Regions from separate parts of the Massilia sp. TWP1-3-3 genome, predicted to be linked through region 1. Evidence: predicted binding sites of a transcription regulator. Region 1 holds the regulator's gene; each other region holds the start of a gene.
The links. The regulator sigma-54, encoded in region 1, starts transcription at its own class of promoters, with help from an activator protein. The targets are predictions, from matches to a motif close to TGGCANGNAANCTGCTTT.
Positions count from the first base shown of each region.

Region 1 (5,354 bases):
CGACCTGCCACTGCTGCTGCAGGTCGGCTTTGCGGTCACTGTGCCCACCGGGCACCCGGAGGTGCAACACCGCGCCCATTACGTCACGCGCGCCGGCGGCGGGCGCGGCGCCGTGCGCGAAGTGTGCGACCTGGTGATGCGCGCGCAGGGCACGTACGAGGCGGCGCTGGCGCCGTATTTCGCGTGACAGGCAAGAATCAGGAATCAGGCCTGCGGGACCCATGCCTGCGGGGCGGGGGCCGCCATGGATAAGCGCACCGCCCATCGCTGGCCGCTGCTGCTGACCATCACGGCGCTCATCTTCTCCGCCTTGGGCAGCTTCTGGCTGGTGCAGGTGATGCAGCGCGGCGACGGCCAGGTCGATCCGGCCGCAGCCGGCAACGAGCCTGACTACATCGTTGAAAAATTCAGTTTCGTGCGCATGACGCCCGAAGGCAAGCCGCGCTACCTGTTCTACGGCGCCAAGCTGACCCACCGTCCGCTGGGCGACGTCTCGGACGTCGAGCAGCCCATGCTGCAAAGTCTGGCGCCCGGCCAGAGTCCAATGACCGTCAAGGCCAACACAGCGCGCCTGCGGCATGCGGACGACCAGGTCGACCTGTTGGGCAAGGTCGACGTCTTTCGCCCCGCTTCGCCTATGGCGCGCCTGATGCACATGACCACCGAAGCGCTGACCGTGTTTCCGGAAGAAGACCGCATGGAGTCCCGCGTGCGGGTCGACATGGCGCTGGGCGCCAACACCATTACCGGCGTCGGCATGAAGGCCAACAACGCCACGCGCCAGGTGCAGTTTGCCGGCGGTGGCCAGATCATCGTTCCACCCAAGGGCAGTAGAAAATGAAAAAAATAATAGCAATTGCAGTGTTTGGCCTAGTGGCGCTGGGCGCCTCGGCCGAGAAAGCCGACGCCGGCAAGCGCGCGGTAATCGACTACGGCACGCTGCTGGTGGACGAAGTCGCCCAGGTCACCATCGTTACCGGCAACATCGTCGTCACTAAGGGCACGCTGGTGCTGCGCGCTGAAAAAGCGGTGATCAAGACCAGTCCCGAAGAAGACATGCAGGTGACGCTCACGGGCGTGCCCGGCAAGATGGCGACGTTTCGCCAAAAGCGCGACGGCGGCCCCGAGCTGTGGGTCGAAGGCAATGCGCAGCGCATCGAATACGACGAGCGCAGCGGCGTCGTCAAGCTGTTCGGCAGCGCGCATATCCGCCAGATCGAGGGCAGCACCATGACCGACGAAATCAAGAGCGAATTCATTTCGTACGACAGCATGCGCGAGGTATTCACCGCCCGTAACGACGCCAGCGGCGCGAGCAAGCCGGGCGAGGGCCGCGGCCAGCTGATCATCGCGCCGCGCAAGCCGCGCGCCGCGCCGGCGCCAACCGCGCCAACTGCGCCAACGGGGCCGACTGGCACGCCAGCTCCGACGGGCATGCCATGATCGAACCGAAAGCTTGTGGCAGCACGCTGATCGTGCGCGGCCTGCAGAAAAGCTACGGCAAAAAACTGGTCGTGCGCGACGTATCGCTGCAGGTTGAATGCGGCGAGGTAGTCGGCCTGCTGGGGCCCAACGGCGCCGGCAAGACCACCTCGTTCTACATGATCGTGGGCCTGGTGCCGTCGGATGCCGGCTCGATCGACATCAGCGGCGTGGATATCTCCAGCCTGCCGATTCACCGGCGCGCCGCGCTCGGCCTGTCGTACCTGCCGCAGGAAGCGTCGGTGTTTCGGCGCCTGACGGTCGAAGAAAACATCCTCGCCGTGCTGGAACTGCAAAAGGTCAACGGCAAGCGCCTGAGCAAACCAGAACTCAAGGAGCGGCTCGACACGCTGCTGCATGACCTGCAGATCGAAAAGCTGCGCGAGAACCCGGCCATGTCGCTGTCGGGCGGCGAGCGGCGGCGCGTGGAAATCGCGCGTGCGCTGGCCACCAATCCGCGCTTTGTGCTGCTCGACGAACCGTTCGCCGGGGTCGATCCGATCGCCGTGATCGAGATCCAGCGCATCGTGCGGTTCCTGAAGGAGCGCGACATCGGCGTTTTGATCACCGACCACAATGTGCGCGAAACGCTCGGCATTTGCGACCGTGCCTACATCATCAACCAGGGTGCGGTGCTGGCCTCTGGCCGTCCGGACGACATCATCGCAGACGAATCGGTACGCCGCGTTTATCTGGGTGAGCACTTCCGGATGTAAGCAGGTCAAACCGATGAAACAATCCCTGCAACTACGCACCTCGCAGCACCTTGCGCTCACGCCGCAGCTGCAGCAGTCGATCCGCCTGCTGCAGTTGTCCACGCTCGAACTGCACCAGGAACTCGAACAGCTCCTGACCGACAATCCGCTGCTCGAACGGCTTGACGATCCGCTCGACCATTCGGTGCGCCTGCTGGCCGACGGCGCCATCGGCAGCAGCGCCACGCCGGCCGAGGCGCCGCCCGAACCGGGCGCGCAGGATGCACCGGCGCCGGCCGAAGGCCAAAGCGCCGATGCACCCGAGGGGGAAGCTGCCAGCAACAACGACAACAACAACGACAACGACGGCGAGTGGGGTGACCTGGGCCGCGCCAAGAGCAGCGACGACGAAGATTCGCGCCCGCAGCTCGAGGGCAGCGCGACCACCCTGCGCGAGCATCTGATGGAACAGATGCGCGTGCTGGTGCTCGAAGTGCGCGACCGCGCGCTGGTCGAACTGATCGTCGACGCGCTCGACGACAACGGCTACCTGACCGAGACGCTGGAAGAAATCCATGCGCGCATGCCCGAAGAACTCGAGATCGATTTCGATGAATTCAAGACCGCGCTGTCGCTGCTGCAAAGTTTTGATCCGGTCGGCGTGGGCGCGCGCAATGCGTCCGAGTGCCTGGCGCTGCAGATTCGCGCCATGCGCGGCGTGCCGCTGGTGACGCGCCGCATGGCGCTGGCCATCGTCGAAAAGCACCTGACCTGGTTCGCCCAGCGTGAATTCAACAAGCTGAAAAAAGCGCTCGACTGCGACGACGAAGACTTGCGCGAGGCGCAGACCATCATCCGCCGCTGCAATCCGCACCCGGGCGCCGTGTTCGCCTCCGATGTGTCGGACTTCGTGGTCCCGGACGTGATTGTGCGCAAGGCCAAGGGCGGCTGGTCGGTCTCGCTCAACAACGACGTGATGCCGCGCCTGCGCGTGAACAATATGTACGCGAGCCTGCTCAAGCAGGGCAAGGGCGAAGGCCAGATGGGCGCCCAGTTGCAGGAAGCGAAGTGGCTGATCAAAAACATGCGCCAGCGCTTCGACACCATCTTGCGTGTCTCCGAGGCTATTGTTGAGCGCCAGCGCAATTTCTTCAGCCATGGCGCGGTAGCCATGCGTCCCCTTGTGCTGCGCGAAATAGCTGATACACTTGGTCTACACGAGAGTACTATTTCTCGTGTAACAACTCAGAAATTCATGCTGACCCCGCATGGCATGTTTGAGTTGAAATACTTTTTCGGTAGCCATGTCGCCACCGAAGCGGGGGGAGAAGCATCTTCCACGGCGATTCGTGCACTCATCGTGCAATTGACAGGAGCAGAAGACCCTAAAAATCCATTATCCGATAGTAAGATTGCGGACATGCTGGGGGAACAGGGTATGGTCATCGCTCGCCGCACCGTTGCCAAGTACCGCGAAGCGCTCAAAATCCCGCCCGTCAGCCTCAGGAAGTGTCTGTAATCGGCATTTTTATGCCGTTCCTCTGCGCGCCGCGCACGAACGGAAAGTGACACCATTATTAGGAGTGTGTATGAATCTCACAATTAGCGGACATCATCTCGAAGTGACCCCAGCCATCCGTGAATACGTACAAACCAAGCTCGAGCGCGTCAAGCGCCATTTCGATCACGTGATTGATATTGCCGTGATCCTCACCGTGGATAACCTGACTGAAAAAGAAAAACGACAAAAGGCTGAAATCAACCTTCGCCTGTCGGGCAAGACCGTGTATGTAGAAAGCCTGTCGCATGACCTGTACGCCGCTATCGACACCCTGATCGACAAGCTCGACCGTCAAGTCATGAAGTACAAGGACAAGGTCCAGGACCATAATCACCAGGCCATCAAGCACCTGCCTGAAGAAGAACTCCCTGAAGCCATCTAAGGCCCGGGATTCTTGACACGAGGGCGCCTGCGGCGCCCTTTTTGCATCTGCGGAGGCTAAAATATGGGTCTATCCATTTATTGTCAGCCTTCCATGAGCGAATACGTCCAGACCCGCGTTGCCAACCGTACCGGCATCATCACCCTCGACCGTCCCAAAGCGCTTAATTCGCTGTCGCTGCAGATGGTGCGCGACTTGACGGCGGTGCTGCAGGCCTGGCGCGCGGATGACGCCGTCGATGCGGTCGTGCTTGGCAGCAGCAGCCCCAAGGCGCTGTGCGCCGGCGGCGACATCCGTTTTTTCCATGAGGTGGGCGGCAAGAGCCCGATGGGCGGCAGTGCCTTGCTGGAAGACTTTTTTACCGAAGAATACGCGCTCAATCACCTGATCCATTTCTATCCCAAGCCCTACGTGGCGCTGATGGACGGCGTGGTCATGGGCGGCGGGATGGGCATTGCGCAGGGCGGGCCCGACTGCCGTATCCGCATCGTCACCGAGAAGACCAAGATGGCGATGCCGGAAGTAAACATCGGCTTGTTTCCGGACGTGGGCGGCAGCTACTTTTTGTCGCGCGCGCCTGGCCAGCTGGGCAACTACCTGGGCCTGACCGGACTGACGGTCGGCGCGGCCGACGCCCTGTACGCGGGGTTGGCCGACGTGTTCGTGCCGCAAGAGCAGATGGCCGCGCTGGCCGCACGCATCGACAGCACGCCCGGGGCCGAGCTGCGCGCCATGATCGCAGATTTTGCCGCGCCGTATGCGGGGTTCGCCGGCGCCAGTGAACTGGAAGCGCAGCGCAGCCGGATCGACCACCATTTCAGTGCGCCAAGCGTGGCGGCCATCATGCAATCGCTGGCGGGGGACAGCGACGTCTTTGCGCAAAGAGCCCATGCGGCCATGGCCCAGCGCTCGCCGCTGATGATGTGCGTGACGCGCGAACTGCTGCGCCGCGGTGCCGGGCTCGACGTTTCCAGCTGCCTGCGCATGGAGCGCACCTTGGTGCGCCACAATTTTGAGCATGGCGAAGTGCTGGAGGGCGTGCGCGCGCTGGTCATCGACAAGGATAATGCGCCGCAATGGAATCCGCGCACGCTGGACGAAGTGAGTGGTGAGATGGTCGAACGCTTTTTTACGCCGGTGTGGCCGGCTGGCGCGCACCCGCTGCGGCATTTGCAAGGGTGATGCTGTAAAGACACGGCAATGTCGGCGTTTTCCACGCAATTTCGCCGCTAGG
Region 1 covers NZ_JAFCWX010000001.1:197,865-203,218, reverse strand. Annotated here, with positions in the region: gene ACP7D4_RS00945 (KdsC family phosphatase) at 1-187, shown strand, start outside; gene lptC (LPS export ABC transporter periplasmic protein LptC) at 245-841, shown strand; gene lptA (lipopolysaccharide transport periplasmic protein LptA) at 838-1,443, shown strand; gene lptB (LPS export ABC transporter ATP-binding protein) at 1,440-2,198, shown strand; gene ACP7D4_RS00925 (RNA polymerase factor sigma-54) at 2,212-3,696, shown strand; gene hpf (ribosome hibernation-promoting factor, HPF/YfiA family) at 3,767-4,120, shown strand; gene ACP7D4_RS00915 (enoyl-CoA hydratase/isomerase family protein) at 4,214-5,302, shown strand.

Region 2 (5,354 bases), on a different contig from region 1:
CCTGGCTTGCCGGTGATACAAAAACTCCAGCACGCGCGTGCGGTATTCCACGTACAGCACGTCATGCGCCAACGCCACCCGGTCGCGCGGGCGGGCCAGTCTGACCTGGACGATGTCGCCGATCGTGGCCGCAGGGCCATTGGTCATCATTACGATCCGGTCTGACAGCAGCACCGCTTCATCCACATCATGCGTCACCATCACGACCGTCGAACCGGTCTTGGCGACAATGGCCATCAACTCATCTTGCAAGTGAGCACGCGTGAGCGCGTCGAGCGCGCCGAAGGGCTCGTCCATCAGCAACACTTTCGGCTCCATCGACAAGGCACGCGCAATGCCCACGCGTTGCTTCATGCCGCCCGAGATTTCATTCGGGCGCTTGGCGCTGGCCGCCGTCAAGCCGACCAGCGCCAGCGCCGCCGCTGTTCGCTCGCGCAATTGCGCCGTGGATTCCTTGGCAGCGAACACTTTTTCGACGGCCAGGTAGACGTTCTCGAAACAGGTCAGCCATGGCAGCAGGGAATGGTTCTGGAACACTACCGCGCGCTCGGGCGAGGGGCCCGCAATTTCGCGCCCGGCGCAGATCAGCGCGCCTTCGGTCGCCGTCGTCAAACCTGCCAGCAAGTTGAGCAGTGTGGACTTGCCGCAGCCGGAGTGGCCGATCAGCGTGATGAACTCGCCCTGCTCCACCGCCAGATTGACCCTGGTGAGCGCGTGAAAACTGCCCTTGCGCGTGTCGAACACCATTTCCGCGTTCTGCACTTCGATGAATTTTTTGCTCATGTCAGGTTCCCGCTTCTTCATAGGTGAAAGTTTTTGCGAGCGCAACGAGCGCCTGCTCCAGGATCAGGCCGACCACGCCGATCACCACGATGGCAATCACGATATGCGCCACGTTCAGGTTGTTCCACTCATCCCACACCCAAAAGCCGATTCCTACGCCGCCGGTCAGCATCTCGGCCGCGACGATCACCAGCCAGGCCGTGCCGATCGCCAGGCGCACGCCGGTCAGCATGTAGGGCAGCACCGATGGCAGCAAGATCTTGGTGAAAATCTTCCATTCCGACAGTTGCAGCACGCGCGCCACGTTCATGTAGTCTTGCGGCACGCGTTGCACGCCGGCGGCCGTGTTGATGATCATCGGCCAGATCGAGCAAATGAAAATCGACCAGATGGCGGCGGGATCGGCCGCCTTGAACACCAGCAAGCCAATCGGCAACCAGGCCAGCGGCGAGACTGGCTTGAGCAGGCTGACAATCGGATTGAACATGCCCGCCAAAAATGTGAAGCGGCCGATCATGAAGCCGAGCGGAATGCCCACCAGCGCCGCCAAGCCAAAGCCGACGCCCACGCGCTTCAGCGAGGCCAGAATGTTCCAGCCAATGCCCTGGTCGTTCGGCCCGTTGCTGTAGAACGGATCGGAAAACATCTTGACCGCTTCCAGGAAGGTGACTTTCGGAGATGGAAAACTGGTATTGCTCACCGATAGAATTTCCCACAGCAGCAACAGGATGCCCAGGCCCAGCAGCGGCGGCATCACGGCCACCGCAAGGGCGCGCCCGCGCGAGTTTCCGTTGGAAAGCTTGACGCCCTTGGCGGCCAGGCGCTTGCTGCGCGCCGGGCGTTCGAGCACGGTTTCTTGCATTGGCGTATTCACCGGCGTACCCACCGGCAAGCTCATGTCACTCTCCAGCACTGCACTCATTGCGCTCTCCTTGTCTTTCAGGCTTTGATCTTGAAGGCGTCGGCGTAGGCTTTGGGATTCTTGCCGTCCCAAACGGTGCCGTCGATCATCTTCACCGAACGCATCGGCGACTTGGGCACGGCCACCTTGGCCAAGGCGGCGCCTTCCGCGTACAGCTTGGTCTGGTTGACCTTGCTCGCCGTGCCCAGGTAGTCCACTTCGCCCTTGAGCAAGCCCCAGCGCTTGTGCTGGGTCATGAACCACATGCCGTCGGACACGAAGGGATAGTTGACCAAGCCATCGTTGTAGAACTTCATGTAGTTCGGATCGTCCCAGGTGCGCCCGAGCCCGTTCTGGTAACGGCCTAAAATGCGTTGGTTGATGACGTCCACCGTGGTGTTCACGTAAGACTTGGCGGCAATGGTCTCAGCCATCTTGGTCTTGTTGACCAGACCCGCATCGATCCACTTGCTGGCGTCGAGCACGGCGGCGATCAGCGCGCGCGCCGTATTCGGGTGCTGCGTGGCCCAGTCGAGCGTGGTGCCCAGCGTTTTTTCGGGGTGGTCTTTCCAGATGTCTTGGGTGGTGGCCGCAGTAATGCCCACACCATCGACAATGGCGCGGTGGTTCCACGGTTCGCCCACGCAAAAACCGTCCATGTTACCGACGCGCATGTTGGCCACCATTTGCGGCGGCGGCACGGTGATGACCTTGGCGTCCTTCATCGGGTTGATGCCGTAGCTGGCCAGCCAGTAGTACAGCCACATGGCGTGGGTGCCGGTTGGAAAAGTCTGGGCGAAGGAATACTCGCGCTTGTCCGTCTGCATCAGCCTGGCCAGCGAGGCGCCGTCCACGCCGCCCTTGTCGGCCACTTTTTTCGACAGGGTGATGGCCTGGCCGTTATGGTTCAGGTTCATCAGGATGGCCATGTCCTTCTTGGCCCCGCCAATGCCCATCTGCACGCCGTAGATCAAGCCATACAGTACATGGGCGGCGTCGAGCTCGCCATTGACGAGCTTGTCGCGCACGCTGGCCCACGATGATTCTTTCGACAGCACGATCTTGATGCCGTATTTTTTGTCAAAGCCCAGTACCGAGGCCATGACGACCGACGCGCAGTCGGTCAGCGGAATGAAGCCGATTTTGACTTCTTCCTTTTCCGGCTTGTCCGAGCCGGCGGCAAACACGCCGCCGCTGGCCAGGCCGGTCAGCGATGCGGCGGCGCCGGCCTTGATGAGGCTGCGGCGGATCACATTGGTGGAGTCGTCGATTTGCATTCTTCCCTCGTTCGCTAGCAGTAGTCACTGTCGGAAGCGGGCGCAAACGCGTCCGCCGTTGTGAACTACTCAGCAAGGGCCGTGCCAGCAGGCAAGGAGGGGAAATGGATGAAAAAATGGCGCTACGGTCTTCAAGATGGCGACACGCGGCACCTTTTGTGTGCACTGCACCAAAAGGGCACCGGGTGCTTGACCTTATTCGGCGCTTTGCGCCGCAATCTGGCGCAGGGCCTTTTCGAACACCTCTGGCGGCTGCCCGCCCGAGATCAAATGTTTCTGATTGATGATGATGGCCGGCACAGCGCTGATCCCTTGCCGCTGGAAAAATTCTTCCTGCTCGCGCACTTCTTCCTCATACGCACCGGTGGCCAGCACTTCGGCTGCCTCGGTCGCATCGAGCCCCACTTCTTGCGCCACGCGCGTGAGCACTTCATGCGAACCGGGATTGTCGCCATGGGTAAAATAGGCTTCGAACAGCGCCATTTTCAGCTCGCGCTGGCGGCCTTGCAGCTCGGCCCAATGCAGCAGGCGATGCGCATCAAAGGTGTTATAGATGCGGCTGCGCTTGTCCATGGCGAATTCAAAGCCCAGTTCGGCGCCGCGCTCGCGGATCATCGCGCGCGTCTTGGCGCTCTGCTCTTCGGTCGCCCCATACTTGCGCGCAAGATGCTCGCCGATGTCTTCGCCTTCCGGCGCCATCTGCGGGTTCAGTTCAAAGGGATGGAAGTGCAGGTCGGCACTGGCAACGTCGGCCACGTTGGCCAGCGCCTGTTCGAGCGATTTAAGCCCGATCACGCACCACGGGCAGGAAATGTCGGATACAAAGTCGATTCTGAGTTGGGTCACGGCGGCGCCTATCAAGGATGGATGGCCCATTTTAGAGCCTGCAGCCGAAACCCGTCGCCTGCCTAGTGTTTTTTCGCCACTGGTTTGGCGCTGGCAGCCTTGCTGCCCAACTTGCTTTCCTTGCCTGCCAACAGGTTGGCGATGTTGCTGCGATGGCGAAACAGCAGCAGGGCGCTCATGATGATGACGGCCAGCAGCTTTTCAAGTTGGTCGATACCGAACAGCAGGCCGAAGTAAAACGGCGCGAACAGCGCCGCCACCAGCGCCGCCAGCGACGAATAGCGGAAGGCATAGGCAATCACCAGCCAGGTGATCAGCGTGGCCAGGCCCAGCCATGGGTTCAGGCCAAGCAGCACGCCCAGCGCGGTGGCGACACCCTTGCCGCCGACAAAGCGAAAGAAGATGGGATACAAGTGCCCCAGGAACACCGCCAGCGCCACCAGCGCAATGCCCAACTCGCCCACGCCGAACTGGTCGGCCAGGCGCTCGGCCAGCCAGACCGCGAACCAACCCTTGGCCGCGTCGCCGATCAGGGTAGCGATGGCCGCCTTCTTGTTACCGCTGCGCAGCACATTGGTGGCGCCCGGGTTCTTGGAACCATAGGTGCGCGGGTCGGACAGGCCAAAGGCATGGCTCATCACCACGGCAAACGAAATGGAGCCGATCAGGTAGGCGACGATGGTGAAAAGGACAGTGTACATGCGCTCTCTCTGCTACGTGATTGGAATGCCCGGTTCTCCGGGCGCCGGGACGAGAATATACACCATCACTCGGCCAGCGCGCAGTTGACCGCCCTGGCGCCCAGTTGCGCGACCAGCACCTGGGGCGCAATCCCCACCAGGTAGCCGCGCCGTCCGCCGTTGATGTAGATGGTCGGCAAAGCCAGGATGCTTTCCTCGACATACACCGGCAGCACCTTGCGCGTGCCAAACGGCGACGTGCCCCCTACCTGGTAGCCGGAATGGCGCTGGGCCACTTCCGGCTTGCACGGCTCGACCGACTTGCAGCCGATAGCGCGCGCCAGGTTCTTGGTCGACACCTTGCAGTCGCCATGCATCAGCACGATCAACGGACGCGCGGCTTCGTCCTGCATCACCAGCGTCTTGATGACGTCGTGTTCGGGCACGCCCAGTTCGCGCGCGGACACCTTGGTGCCGCCCTTTTCCTCGTAGGCATAAGGGTGTTCGCTGAACGCCACGCCCTGTTTGCGCAGGAACTGCGTGGCCTGTGTTTCGGAAATATGCTCTTTCTTTGCCATGCGTGATACGCTAAAGACTCAATGAGGAGTTCTTATTATGCAGCAAGAAATCCGCTTTGCCACCTTCAATGCCTACAACCTTGCCCCGCCCGGCGTGCAACTGTATGACAACCTGCTGCCCGCCACGGCCGAGGAATATGAAGCCAAGCTCGACTGGACTGCGCGCCAGATCGACTTGCTCGACGCCGACGTGATCGGTTTCCAGGAAATTTTTTCGCAGGCGGCGCTGCGCGAAGCGCTGGCGCGCACGCGCCTTTACCGCGACGCCGTCCACGTCGGCTTCGACCCG
Region 2 covers NZ_JAFCWX010000012.1:131,024-136,377, reverse strand. Annotated here, with positions in the region: gene ACP7D4_RS14565 (ABC transporter ATP-binding protein) at 1-783, opposite strand, end outside; gene ntrB (nitrate ABC transporter permease) at 785-1,705, opposite strand; gene ACP7D4_RS14555 (CmpA/NrtA family ABC transporter substrate-binding protein) at 1,723-2,961, opposite strand; gene ACP7D4_RS14550 (DsbA family oxidoreductase) at 3,157-3,837, opposite strand; gene plsY (glycerol-3-phosphate 1-O-acyltransferase PlsY) at 3,870-4,508, opposite strand; gene ybaK (Cys-tRNA(Pro) deacylase) at 4,574-5,065, opposite strand; gene ACP7D4_RS14535 (endonuclease/exonuclease/phosphatase family protein) at 5,103-5,354, shown strand, end outside.
Region 2: the regulator sigma-54 is predicted to act here: its motif matches at 3,031-3,048, upstream of ACP7D4_RS14555 (CmpA/NrtA family ABC transporter substrate-binding protein).

Region 3 (5,354 bases), on a different contig from region 1:
TAGCTTACCTGGCGCGCCGCCCCTACAGCGCCTTGCTGCAAGAAAGTACCATCTTCGGTACGCTCTTTGTCGTCAAGCAGTTACCATTCAATATGCAGCTGCAGACCCAGTCGAACTGGTGCTGGGCGGCGACGGCCAACAGCGTGTCGCATTATTTCTGGCGCTGGAGCACATGGAGCCAATGTAAAATCGCCAACGCGGAACTGGGCCACACCGATTGCTGCCACAGCCCGGTGCCGTCGGACTGCAACGTGCCGTGGTATCTCGACCGCGCGTTGACGCGCACGCGCAACTTTGTCAGCATCCAGGGGCCGGCCAGTTTCGAGCTGGTGCGCGCGCAGATCGATGCCGGCAAACCGGTCGGCGCACGCATTGGCTGGAGCGGCGGCGGCGGCCACTTCATGGTGATCTACGGCTACAGCCTGATTGCCGGGAACGAATACTTCGATATCGACGATCCGATTTACGGCAAGAGCCACATTCCCGTGTCGGAATTTTCAAACAGTTACCAGGGATCGGGCAGCTGGACCCATACTTACTTTATGAAAAGTTACTTCAAATTGCCATTCGACTTCCCGATTCCGGCGGACAAGATCTTGCGCCGCATCTGGGAACTGCGCCCGCTGCTCAAGTTGAAGGGCGACCTGGCGGACGTCAATCCGCGCGACGCCAGCGACGACCAGGACGCCTCCGTGGGTCTGGCGCAGCGCATCTATGCCGTCGGGCTTGACGCCTTGCTGCGCGGGGACGCCGTTGCGCCCGAGGCGGTCGGCCTGCGCGTCTACGAGATGGCGGGCGAGGTGCCGCGCGCCTTTTTCGATATCAGCGAGGATGACGAGGCGCGCCTACTGCAGATGTCGGCCGCCAAGGTCCACCTGGACGCCTTTGCGCGCGCCCTGGCGGTCGCGCTCGGGCAGGCCAAGGAAGACCAGACGTACGAATTGCGTCTGTTCCGGGTGCCGGCGTTGAACTTCGAGGCGCTCTGGATCAGCTCCGACGGCGATGCTGCCAAGGATGTGCTGGTGCCTACGCGCAGCGTGGGGCGCCTGGCGCCGTATCAGGTGGTGGCGCTGCCAGACGCGCTGGCCGCACTGCGCGAAGCTGCGCGGCCGCTGGCGAACATGGATGACACCATCGGCGCCTGATGGTGGGCTGGGTTGCCAGTCTTGCAACAGAGTTGGCGCCGGTCGGGAAAGGTCGATGGCGCCTGCGCGGCCGCCTTTTCCGACCAGCGCCGTCGAGACGCATGGCGGAATGCGAGCCTTGCCCTTTTCCGCCCTACAGAGGCTCTTCACCACTCGCGCGCGCGGATGATCGAAGGATTTCTTTACTCACGGCTTGTCAGGAGCGGTAAACCATGCGACCGCCGACTGTGCCACCTCCGCCGGTATCGTATGCCCGCCGTCAAATTCTTCGTACGTCACATCAAATTCCAGCCGTTCCAGTTGCTTGACGATACTGCGGGCACAGGGATTGACGGGGAGTACCTCGTCCTCGGTGCCGTGCGAAATATAAATCTTCGGCTCGCCGCGCGCCGTCATCGGCCCGATGTCCGAGCCGTAAGTGCGCGCCGCAATGATGTCCCAGGTGCCGGCGTCGGAGGCTGGCGCGACGAGCATCATGCCGGCCTGGTCCGCCTGCGAACGCAAGATGTCGAGGCCGTCCTGCGCGTGGCCGCCTGCGCCGTGCAGCAACACCACCAGCGGCATCGGATACAGCGGGTGATAGCGCGACGGCACGTACAAATAACTGTCGCGCTTGCCGCCGACAGGCAGCGTTTGCATCCCGGTCGGCGCCAGTGCCGTGACCGGCCCGGGACGCGCGTACAAATGCGCTTGGGTGGGCATCGCTTCCTCCTACAAATGAGGGTAAGAACAGCGCCGGCGCGATTGGTTCGCGCGCCTCTAGTGCGTTTCCTCTAAACCATGATCGGCGGGGCGCGAATCCCCTTACAATTTGGCGATGAGCAAACCCCTGATCCACTTTTCGCACGGCAACAGCTACCCGGCCGGCAGCTACCGCCAGTTTTTCGATTACCTGCGCGACGAGTTCGATATCCGTTCGATCGACATGTACGGCCATGATCCGCGCTATCCGGTCACGGACGGCTGGCCCAAGCTGGTCGAGCATCTGGTCGCCAGTCTTGAAACGTATCCCGAGCCGGTGATCCTGGTCGGCCATTCGCTGGGCGGCATGCTCAGCATGATGGCAGCCAAGCAGCGGCCCGACCTGGTGCGCTGCGTGGTGATGCTCGATTCGCCCGTGGTGGCCGGCTGGCGCGCCATGCTGCTGCGCTTTGCCAAGGGCCAGCGCTGGGCCGACCGGTTTTCGCCGGCCAAGTCGTCGAAAAAGCGGCGCAACGTGTGGCCCGACGCGCAGGCCGCGCATGCGCACTTCAACAGCAAACCCATGTTCGCCGCCTGGGCGCCCGGGGTGCTCGCCGACTACCTTGAACATGGCCTCGAGCCGCATCCGGAAGGGGTGCAACTGCGCTTTCGGCGCGAAGTCGAAACTGCGATTTACCGCGCGCTGCCGCACCACCTGGGCACGCTGATGGGCGGGCAGTTTCCGGTGCCGATTGGCTTTGTGGCCGGCGTCGCCTCCGAAGAATTACGCCAGGCCGGGCTGGGCGCCACGCGCGCGCTGGTGGGCGAGCATTTCAGCCCGATCGAGGGCGGGCACCTGTTCCCGATGGAGTCGCCAGAGAAGGCGGCGCGCCTGACGCGCGAGATGATCGGGCGGCTGCTCAAGCAGGCTAAATAGTCTGGCGGGCGCTTTTCGCGTAAAATCGCGTGAAATTAACCCACCAATCTGGAAGAAGCCTCCGCGATGACTATCAAAAGCGATAAATGGATCCGCCGCACGGCGCTCGCCACCGGCATGATCGAACCGTTCGAACCGCAACAGGTGCGCGAAGTGGATGGGCGCAAGATCATCTCGTATGGCACCTCGTCTTATGGCTACGACATCCGCTGCGCCGACGAGTTCAAGATTTTCACGAATATCAACAGCACCATTGTCGACCCGAAGAATTTCGATCCGAACTCGTTCGTGGACGTCAAAAGCGATGTCTGCATCATTCCACCGAACTCGTTCGCGCTGGCGCGGACCATGGAGTACTTCAGGATTCCGCGCAATGTGCTGACCATTTGCCTGGGCAAGTCGACCTACGCGCGCTGCGGCATCATCGTCAACGTGACGCCGTTCGAGCCGGAGTGGGAAGGCTACGTGACGCTGGAGTTTTCAAACACCACGCCATTGCCGGCCAAGATTTATGCGGGCGAAGGCTGCGCGCAGGTGCTGTTCTTCGAGAGCGATGAAGTGTGCGAGACCTCGTACAAGGACCGCGGCGGCAAGTACCAGGGACAGAGCGGCGTCACCTTGCCGAAGGCTTGATCAGGAAGGCGGGGCGGGGCCATGTACCCGCTTGGCATGTCGGCGATCCTTACAGGCGCCCGATGCAACATATCATGCCATTGTCGTTAAGTAATTGATTTATAGACATTATCCCGCCAGTGTACTTGCACTGGCACAACTTGTGCTTTTCCCCTGGCAAGCCGCTTACTTGAGCGGCGTAGTCAAAACGCTATATGGGAAAACTGCATGAAACTATTACAAAAATTCCTGGCAGCAGCCGTGCTGGCGATGTCCGTCGCGGCATTTGCGTTCCCGATCGCCGCATCCGGAACGGAAGGACTGGTCGTACTGGCCGGTAACACCGGCGATATTGTCGCCACTTACCAGGGCAACACGGCGTCATTCAGTAACGACCTGTACCTGTACACCGATGACGGCATTGCCGGTAACGATGTCCTGATATTCAACAATCATGCCTCGCCGATCGGCAGTATTTTCAACCTGGGCTCTTTCGCTACCGGGTCTGAACTGCTGTTCCGCCTGCATGTGAACAATACGGGCAACGACTACTTCACTGGCGCTGCCACGCGCAACCTCGACAACAATTTCCATGCGCGCGTTCAAGAGAACTGGATGCCTGGTACAACCCTGGTCAGCTTCGAAGACCTGTTGGGCGGGCCGTTCGACTACAACGACCTGAGCTTCTCGTTCACCAACACGGTGACCACGGCCCCGGCAGACGTTCCCGAACCGGCAATGCCGCTGCTGTTCGGCCTGGCACTTGCGGACCTGATTGGTTCGCGCCGCCGCGCCTAAGTTTCTCCGCAATAAAAAAGGCCCGGTCGCTGCAAGCGCCGGGCCTTATTTTTAACTGTCGCCTACTGCATGACGCAATCGACGAAGTAACCTCGCTTGCCATCGACTTCGCGCTTGACCAGGCCGTGCACGTCCGTTTCGAAGCCCGGGAAGCGCTCGTTGAAGTCGCGCGCAAAGCGCAGGTAATCGACGATGGTCTTGTTGAACCGCTCGCCGGGAATGAGCAGTGGAATGCCCGGCGGATAAGGCGTCAACAGGATTGCCGTGATGCGTCCTTCCAGGTCTTCGAGCGCAACGCGTTCGATTTCGCGATGCGCCATCTTGGCGAATGCGTCCGATGGTTTCATCGCAGGGATCATGTCCGACAAATACATCTCGGTCGTCAGGCGCGCCACGTCGTAGGCCTGGTAGAAATCGTGGATCTGCTGGCACAGGTCGCGCAGGCCCATCGCTTCGTAGCGCGGGTTGGCGGCCGCAAATTCGGGCAGGATGCGCCACATCGGCTGGTTCTTGTCGTAGTCGTCCTTGAACTGCTGCAGCGCCGTGACCAGCGTGTTCCAGCGGCCCTTGGTAATCCCGATCGTAAACATGATGAAGAACGAATACAGCCCGCACTTTTCGATGATCACGCCGTGTTCGGCCAGGTACTTGGTGACGATCGAGGCGGGAATGCCGGTCTTGCCGAACACGCCGTCAAGCGACAGGCCGGGCGTGACCACCGTGGCCTTGATCGGGTCGAGCATGTTGAACCCGGGAGCGAGGTTGCCAAAGCCGTGCCAGGTGTCTTCGGCGCGAATCATCCAGTCGTCCTGGGTGCCGATGCCTTCTTCGCTGAAGGTGTCCGGGCCCCAGACCTTGAACCACCACTCGTCGCCAAATTCAGCGTCGACTTTTTTCATCGCGCGCCGGAAGTCCAGCGCCTCGAAAATCGACTCTTCGACCAGCGCCGTGCCGCCTGGCGCTTCCATCATGGCCGCGGCCACGTCGCACGAGGCGATGATCGAATACTGGGGCGAGGTCGAGGTGTGCATCAGATACGCCTCGTTGAAGGCATCGCGGTCGAGCTTGACGGTTTCCGATTCGCGCACCAGCACCTGCGAGGCCTGCGACAGGCCCGCGAGCAGCTTGTGGGTCGATTGAGTCGAGAAAATCATCGATTCCTTGGCGCGCGGACGGTCCTT
Region 3 covers NZ_JAFCWX010000023.1:75,798-81,151, forward strand. Annotated here, with positions in the region: gene ACP7D4_RS20110 (papain-like cysteine protease family protein) at 1-1,145, shown strand, start outside; gene ACP7D4_RS20115 (alpha/beta hydrolase) at 1,332-1,847, opposite strand; gene ACP7D4_RS20120 (alpha/beta fold hydrolase) at 1,963-2,763, shown strand; gene dcd (dCTP deaminase) at 2,830-3,396, shown strand; gene ACP7D4_RS20130 (PEP-CTERM sorting domain-containing protein) at 3,604-4,173, shown strand; gene ACP7D4_RS20135 (Orn/Lys/Arg decarboxylase N-terminal domain-containing protein) at 4,236-5,354, opposite strand, start outside.
Region 3: the regulator sigma-54 is predicted to act here: its motif matches at 3,528-3,545, upstream of ACP7D4_RS20130 (PEP-CTERM sorting domain-containing protein).

Region 4 (5,354 bases), on a different contig from region 1:
CATGCGCGCGCACGACAAGGCCACCTTTGCCGACATCGTCGCTGCCAGCGTCAAGGAACGCCAGCTAGTTTATTCGTGGCTGTTCAGCACGCACCGCAAGCATGCCCAGGACAGCCGCATCGCCGGCCTGCTGGAAGTCGAAGCGTTCCTCAAGATCCACGCGCAATGGAAGAAGATGGGTTATCCCTTCGATTCGCTGGTGCCGTCCTACGCCACCACGCTGGGCGCGTCGGCCGACCGCCCGGCTGCGCTGGCCGAACTGATGGGCGTGATCGTCAACAACGGCATGCGCAAACCGGTGCAGCGCATCGACTCACTGCATTTCGCTATGGGCACGCCCTACGAAACGCTGGTGCGCCACGCGCAGGCGCCCAAGGGTGAACAGATCCTCAATCCTTTTGTCGCGCGCGCGGCGGCCGACGCGGTCCGCGCGGTAGTCTCGGAAGGCACTGCCAAGCGCGTCAAGAACGCCTTCAAAATGCGCGACGGCTCGATCATCGCCGTGGGCGGCAAGACCGGTACCGGCGACCAGCGCTTTGAAGTCTATGGCGCCGGCGGGCGGCTGATCGAATCGCGCTTCGTGAACCGTTCGGCGACCTTTGTCTTTAATATCGGCGAGCGTTTTTTCGGCAGCATGACGGCCTATGTGCACGGCCCCCAGGCCGGCAAGTACGACTTCACCAGCGCCTTGCCGGTGCAGTTGCTCACGGCGCTGGCGCCTTCGCTGATGCCGCTGATCGAGCCGCCGGTGGAGAGCGGCGCCAAGGAATGCATCCGCTGACCTGACATGTTGTAGGGCGCAAAAGCGCAAGCGCATTGCGCCAAAGGCGAGTGTCAACGCGACGCACGCCTCTGGCGCAATGCGCTTTTGCTTTTGCGTCCTGCTTTTGCACCCTGCTCATGAGCACTTGCATGTTTCGACAAATGTTGGCATTGTCCAGTCCCATGAAACCACTGCAACGCGCCATGTCAAAAATTCGCAAGTTCACCCAGTTCTCGTTTCGGGACCTGGTGGCGGCGGCCGGTCCCACCGTGCTGGTCATCGCGGGCCTGTGCCTGCTGGCCTACTTCCTGGTCGACCCGACGCCGCCGCGCAGCGTCACGCTCGCTACCGGCCAGGAAAACAGCGCCTACGAGGAGCTGGGCAAAAAATACGCGGTCCTGCTGGCCAAGCAGGGCATCAAGGTCACGCTGGTGCGCACACTGGGCTCGCAGGAAAACCTGCAGCGCTTGGATGACGGCAAGGTCGATATCGCCTTTGTGCAAAGCGGCTCGACCGACCAGCGCGCCGCCTCCAAGACGGGCCTGGTGTCGCTTGGCAGCCTGTTCACCGAGCCGGTGTGGCTGTTTTTGCGCGAGCCGACCAAGGTCACCCAGATCAACGAGCTAAAGGGCTTGAAAATCAATGTCGGGCCCGAAGGCACGGGCGTGCCCAAGCTGTTTCGCCAGGTGCTGGAATTGAACGGCGTCGCTCCCACCGACTTGACCCTGGGAGCACTTGAAAACACGCCCGGCACGGTGGAGCTGCTCGAAGGGCGCATCGACGGCCTGGTGTTTTCGTCCGGACCGGACGCGCTGATGGTGCAGATGCTGCTGCAAACGCCGGGGATAAAATTGTTCGACTTTGCCCAGGCCGAGGCTTACACGCGGCGCTTGCCGTTCATGTCGCACGTGGTGCTGCCGCGCGGGATCGTGGACGTGGGGCGCGACTTGCCGTCCCAGGATTACCACTTGATCGCGCCCACCGCCACGCTGGTCGCACGCCACGACTTGCATCCGGCGCTGATCGATTTGTTCGTGCAGGCGGCCAGCCAGATCCACGGCGGCACCGGCTGGTTCCAGCAGCAGGGGCAGTTTCCGTCGGAGCGCTATACCGAAATTCCCGTCTCGCGCGAAGCGGCCAAGTTTTACAAGGATGGCCCGCCGCTGCTGCAGCGTTACATGACGTTCTGGCTGGCCAATTTCTTCGACCGCATGTGGGTGGTCGTGGTGGCGCTCGCCGCGCTGCTGCTGCCGCTGTCGAAAATCGTGCCGCCGCTGTACGTGTGGCGTATCCGCTCGCGCGTATATCGCTGGTACGGGCAGTTGCGCACGGTGGAGCAGGAGCTCGAGGCGGGGCAGGGCAAGGAAGAGGTGTGCGCGGGATTGCTCAAGCGACTCGATGAGATTGAAGAGCTGGTGAACCAGATCTCGATTCCGCTGGCCTTTGCCGATGGCTTGTACGGACTGCGCAGCCATATCAATTTTGTTCGCAACCGGGTCAAGAGCGCGATGGCGCCAGCGTAGTCGCAAGCACAATGTAGGGCGGAAAAGCTCCGGGCTCTGAGTTCCCCTCGCATTCCGCCAATGCATGCGTTACGTTACCGCGTGCATTGGCGGAACTGCTCAGGCGCCCATCCACGGCAAACCGGCGTGGCACCATCCGCCCACGGTCTTGCGGTGCCCCTCGCCATCCTTGTCGCCTTCGAAGCCTTCCAGAATGTCATAGCTGTTGGCAAACCCGTGCTGCGTAGCCAGCGTGGCCGCATGGCGCGACCTGACCCCCGAACGGCACAAAAACAGCAGCACGTCGTCCTTGCGCGCCACCGCCTCCAGTTGCTGCACAAAATCGGGATTGGGCACGCCGCCCGGCCAGGTGCTCCACTGCACGGCGCGGTGCTGGTTCTCGGGCAGCATCACCCGTCCCACCCAGTCGCGCTCGGCATTGGTGCGCACGTCGACCAGCACCACGCGCGTGTCGGCTTGCACCAGCTCATAGGCCTCGTGCGGCGTGACCGCACCCGCGTACCCTGGGCCTGGCGCGCGCGCACGCGCGGCGGCTAAAAGTTGTTCAACGGTACTCATGGCGTTGCTCCAAAGTGAGGAAACAGGTTTAATATAAGCAACCCTGCACCAACAGGACGCATTTTCGCCATTGTTGTGCAGTGCGCCCAATTTCGGTGCAGATTTTTGATTTCGCACCAAACAAGTGCGTTGTTGATGGTGTGCAATGACGGTGTCAAAACGGGAACATGCAATTTTAAGATCAATTGCCAGCAGATTCAACGACGCAATGTGCAAAAGCCCCGCCGCATGTGACTGGCATGGTTTCTGCTATGATCCCCTTGAGTTTTGTCGCAGCTTCGACAAGCCCCTTATTTCAATCAGGAGAGTTACGCATGGCAATGACCGCCGCAGAAGTCTTGAAAATGGTAAAAGACAACGAAGTCAAATTCGTTGATTTCCGCTTCGCCGACACCCGTGGTAAAGAGCAGCACGTGACCGTGCCTGTTTCCCACTTCGACCTCGACAAGTTCGAGTCGGGCCATGCGTTCGACGGTTCGTCGATCGCCGGCTGGAAGGGTATCGAAGCGTCGGACATGATCCTGATGCCAGATCCGAACACGGCCAACATCGATCCGTTCATGGAAGAGACGACCCTGTTCATGCAGTGCGACGTCATCGAGCCTGCCGACGGCAAGGGCTACGACCGCGACCCGCGTTCGATCGCCAAGCGCGCCGAAGCGTACCTGAAGTCGACCGGCATCGGCGACACCGCCTTTTTCGGCCCTGAGCCTGAATTCTTCATTTTTGATTCCGTGCGCTGGAAGATCGACATGTCGGGTTGCTTCGTCAAGATCGACTCCGACGAGTCGTCGTGGGCGACCGACGCCAAGACCGAAGGCGGCAACAGCGGCCACCGTCCTACCGTCAAGGGCGGCTACTTCCCGGTCCCGCCGGTCGATTCGTTCCAGGACATGCGCTCGGAAATGTGCCTGATCCTCGAATCGCTGGGCATCCCGGTTGAAGTGCACCACCACGAAGTGGCAGGCGCCGGCCAGAATGAAATCGGCACCAAGTTCTCGACCCTGGTCGAGCGCGCCGACTGGACCCAGAACCTGAAGTATGTGGTTTGGAACGTGGCCCACAGCTACGGCAAGACCGCCACTTTCATGCCAAAACCTATCGTTGGCGATAACGGCTCGGGAATGCACGTGCACCAGTCGATCTGGAAAGACGGCAAGAACCTGTTCGCCGGCGACGGCTATGCCGGCCTGTCGGACGATGCGCTGTTCTACATCGGCGGCATCATCAAGCATGCCAAGGCATTGAACGCCATCACCAACCCGGGCACCAACTCGTACAAGCGCCTTGTGCCTGGCTACGAAGCACCGGTCAAGCTGGCGTACTCGGCTAAAAACCGTTCGGCCTCGATCCGCATTCCGCACGTTGCCAATCCAAAAGGGCGCCGCATTGAAACGCGTTTCCCCGATCCTCTGGCCAACGTCTACCTGTGTTTCTCCGCGCTGCTGATGGCTGGCCTGGACGGTATCGCCAACAAGATCCACCCGGGCGAAGCGGCATCCAAAGACCTGTACCATTTGCCGCCTGAAGAAGACGCGCTGATCCCGACGGTGTGCGCATCGCTCGAAGAAGCACTCGACGCGCTCAACAAGGATCGCGAATTCCTGACCCGCGGCGGCGTGTTCAGCGACAGCATGATCGATGCTTACATCGAACTGAAAATGCAGGACGTGCAGCGCATGCGCATGACCACCCACCCTGTCGAATTTGACATGTACTATTCGCTGTAAGTGCCATTGTCATTGCGCGCATTGTTAAGCTGTTAGCACCTGTAGTCGTGCCGACATCGAAAGTGTAAGCGCATTGTAATTGTGGTGAGAAAAACGCGAGGATCGCTACGGCTTTCCTCGCGTTTTGCATTGGATGTTGTATATTCGGTGAACTTAATTACTGTACGGACAAACGGAAAGCGATGGAGACGATGACGATCAAGCCACAGATCAGGATGCGCAAGCTGGCCGTCGCGCTGGCCCTGCTGTGCGGCGCGTTCGCGCAAGCGCCTGCCCAGGCCCAGAACGGCGTCTATCTTTGCACCAACGCCAGCGGCGGCAGGGAATTGACCGATAGCTACAGGCCCGGTTGCAAGACGCTGAACCTGCCCAATTCCATCCCCGCGCCGTCCAGAGCGCGCCAGTCGGGCGCGCCGCGCGCGCCGGCCGCGCCCGTGTCGACGCCCACCGATTTCCCGAAAGTGGACAACGCCCAGCAAAAGGCGCGCGACAATGACCGCCGCGAAATTTTGAACGACGAGCTGCGCGGTGAAGAAAAAAAGCTGGCCGAAGCGCGCAAGGAATTCAACGGCGGCGAGCCGGAGCGCCAGGGTAATGAGCGCAACTTTGCCAAGTACCAGGAGCGCGTGGAAATGATGCGTGACAGTATTAGCCGTACCGAGAAAAACATCGAGGCGCTGAAACGCGAAATCGCGAACATCAAATGACGGAGCGACAAGTGCAACCCGGGCAAAACGGGCAGCACGGACCATACAAGAACGGCGAGCTGGCGGGCCTCGA
Region 4 covers NZ_JAFCWX010000004.1:80,089-85,442, reverse strand. Annotated here, with positions in the region: gene ACP7D4_RS05000 (transglycosylase domain-containing protein) at 1-781, shown strand, start outside; gene ACP7D4_RS04995 (TAXI family TRAP transporter solute-binding subunit) at 967-2,286, shown strand; gene ACP7D4_RS04990 (rhodanese-like domain-containing protein) at 2,386-2,844, opposite strand; gene glnA (type I glutamate--ammonia ligase) at 3,159-4,574, shown strand; gene ACP7D4_RS04980 (DUF4124 domain-containing protein) at 4,766-5,281, shown strand; gene glnL (nitrogen regulation protein NR(II)) at 5,278-5,354, shown strand, end outside.
Region 4: the regulator sigma-54 is predicted to act here: its motif matches at 3,080-3,097, upstream of glnA (type I glutamate--ammonia ligase).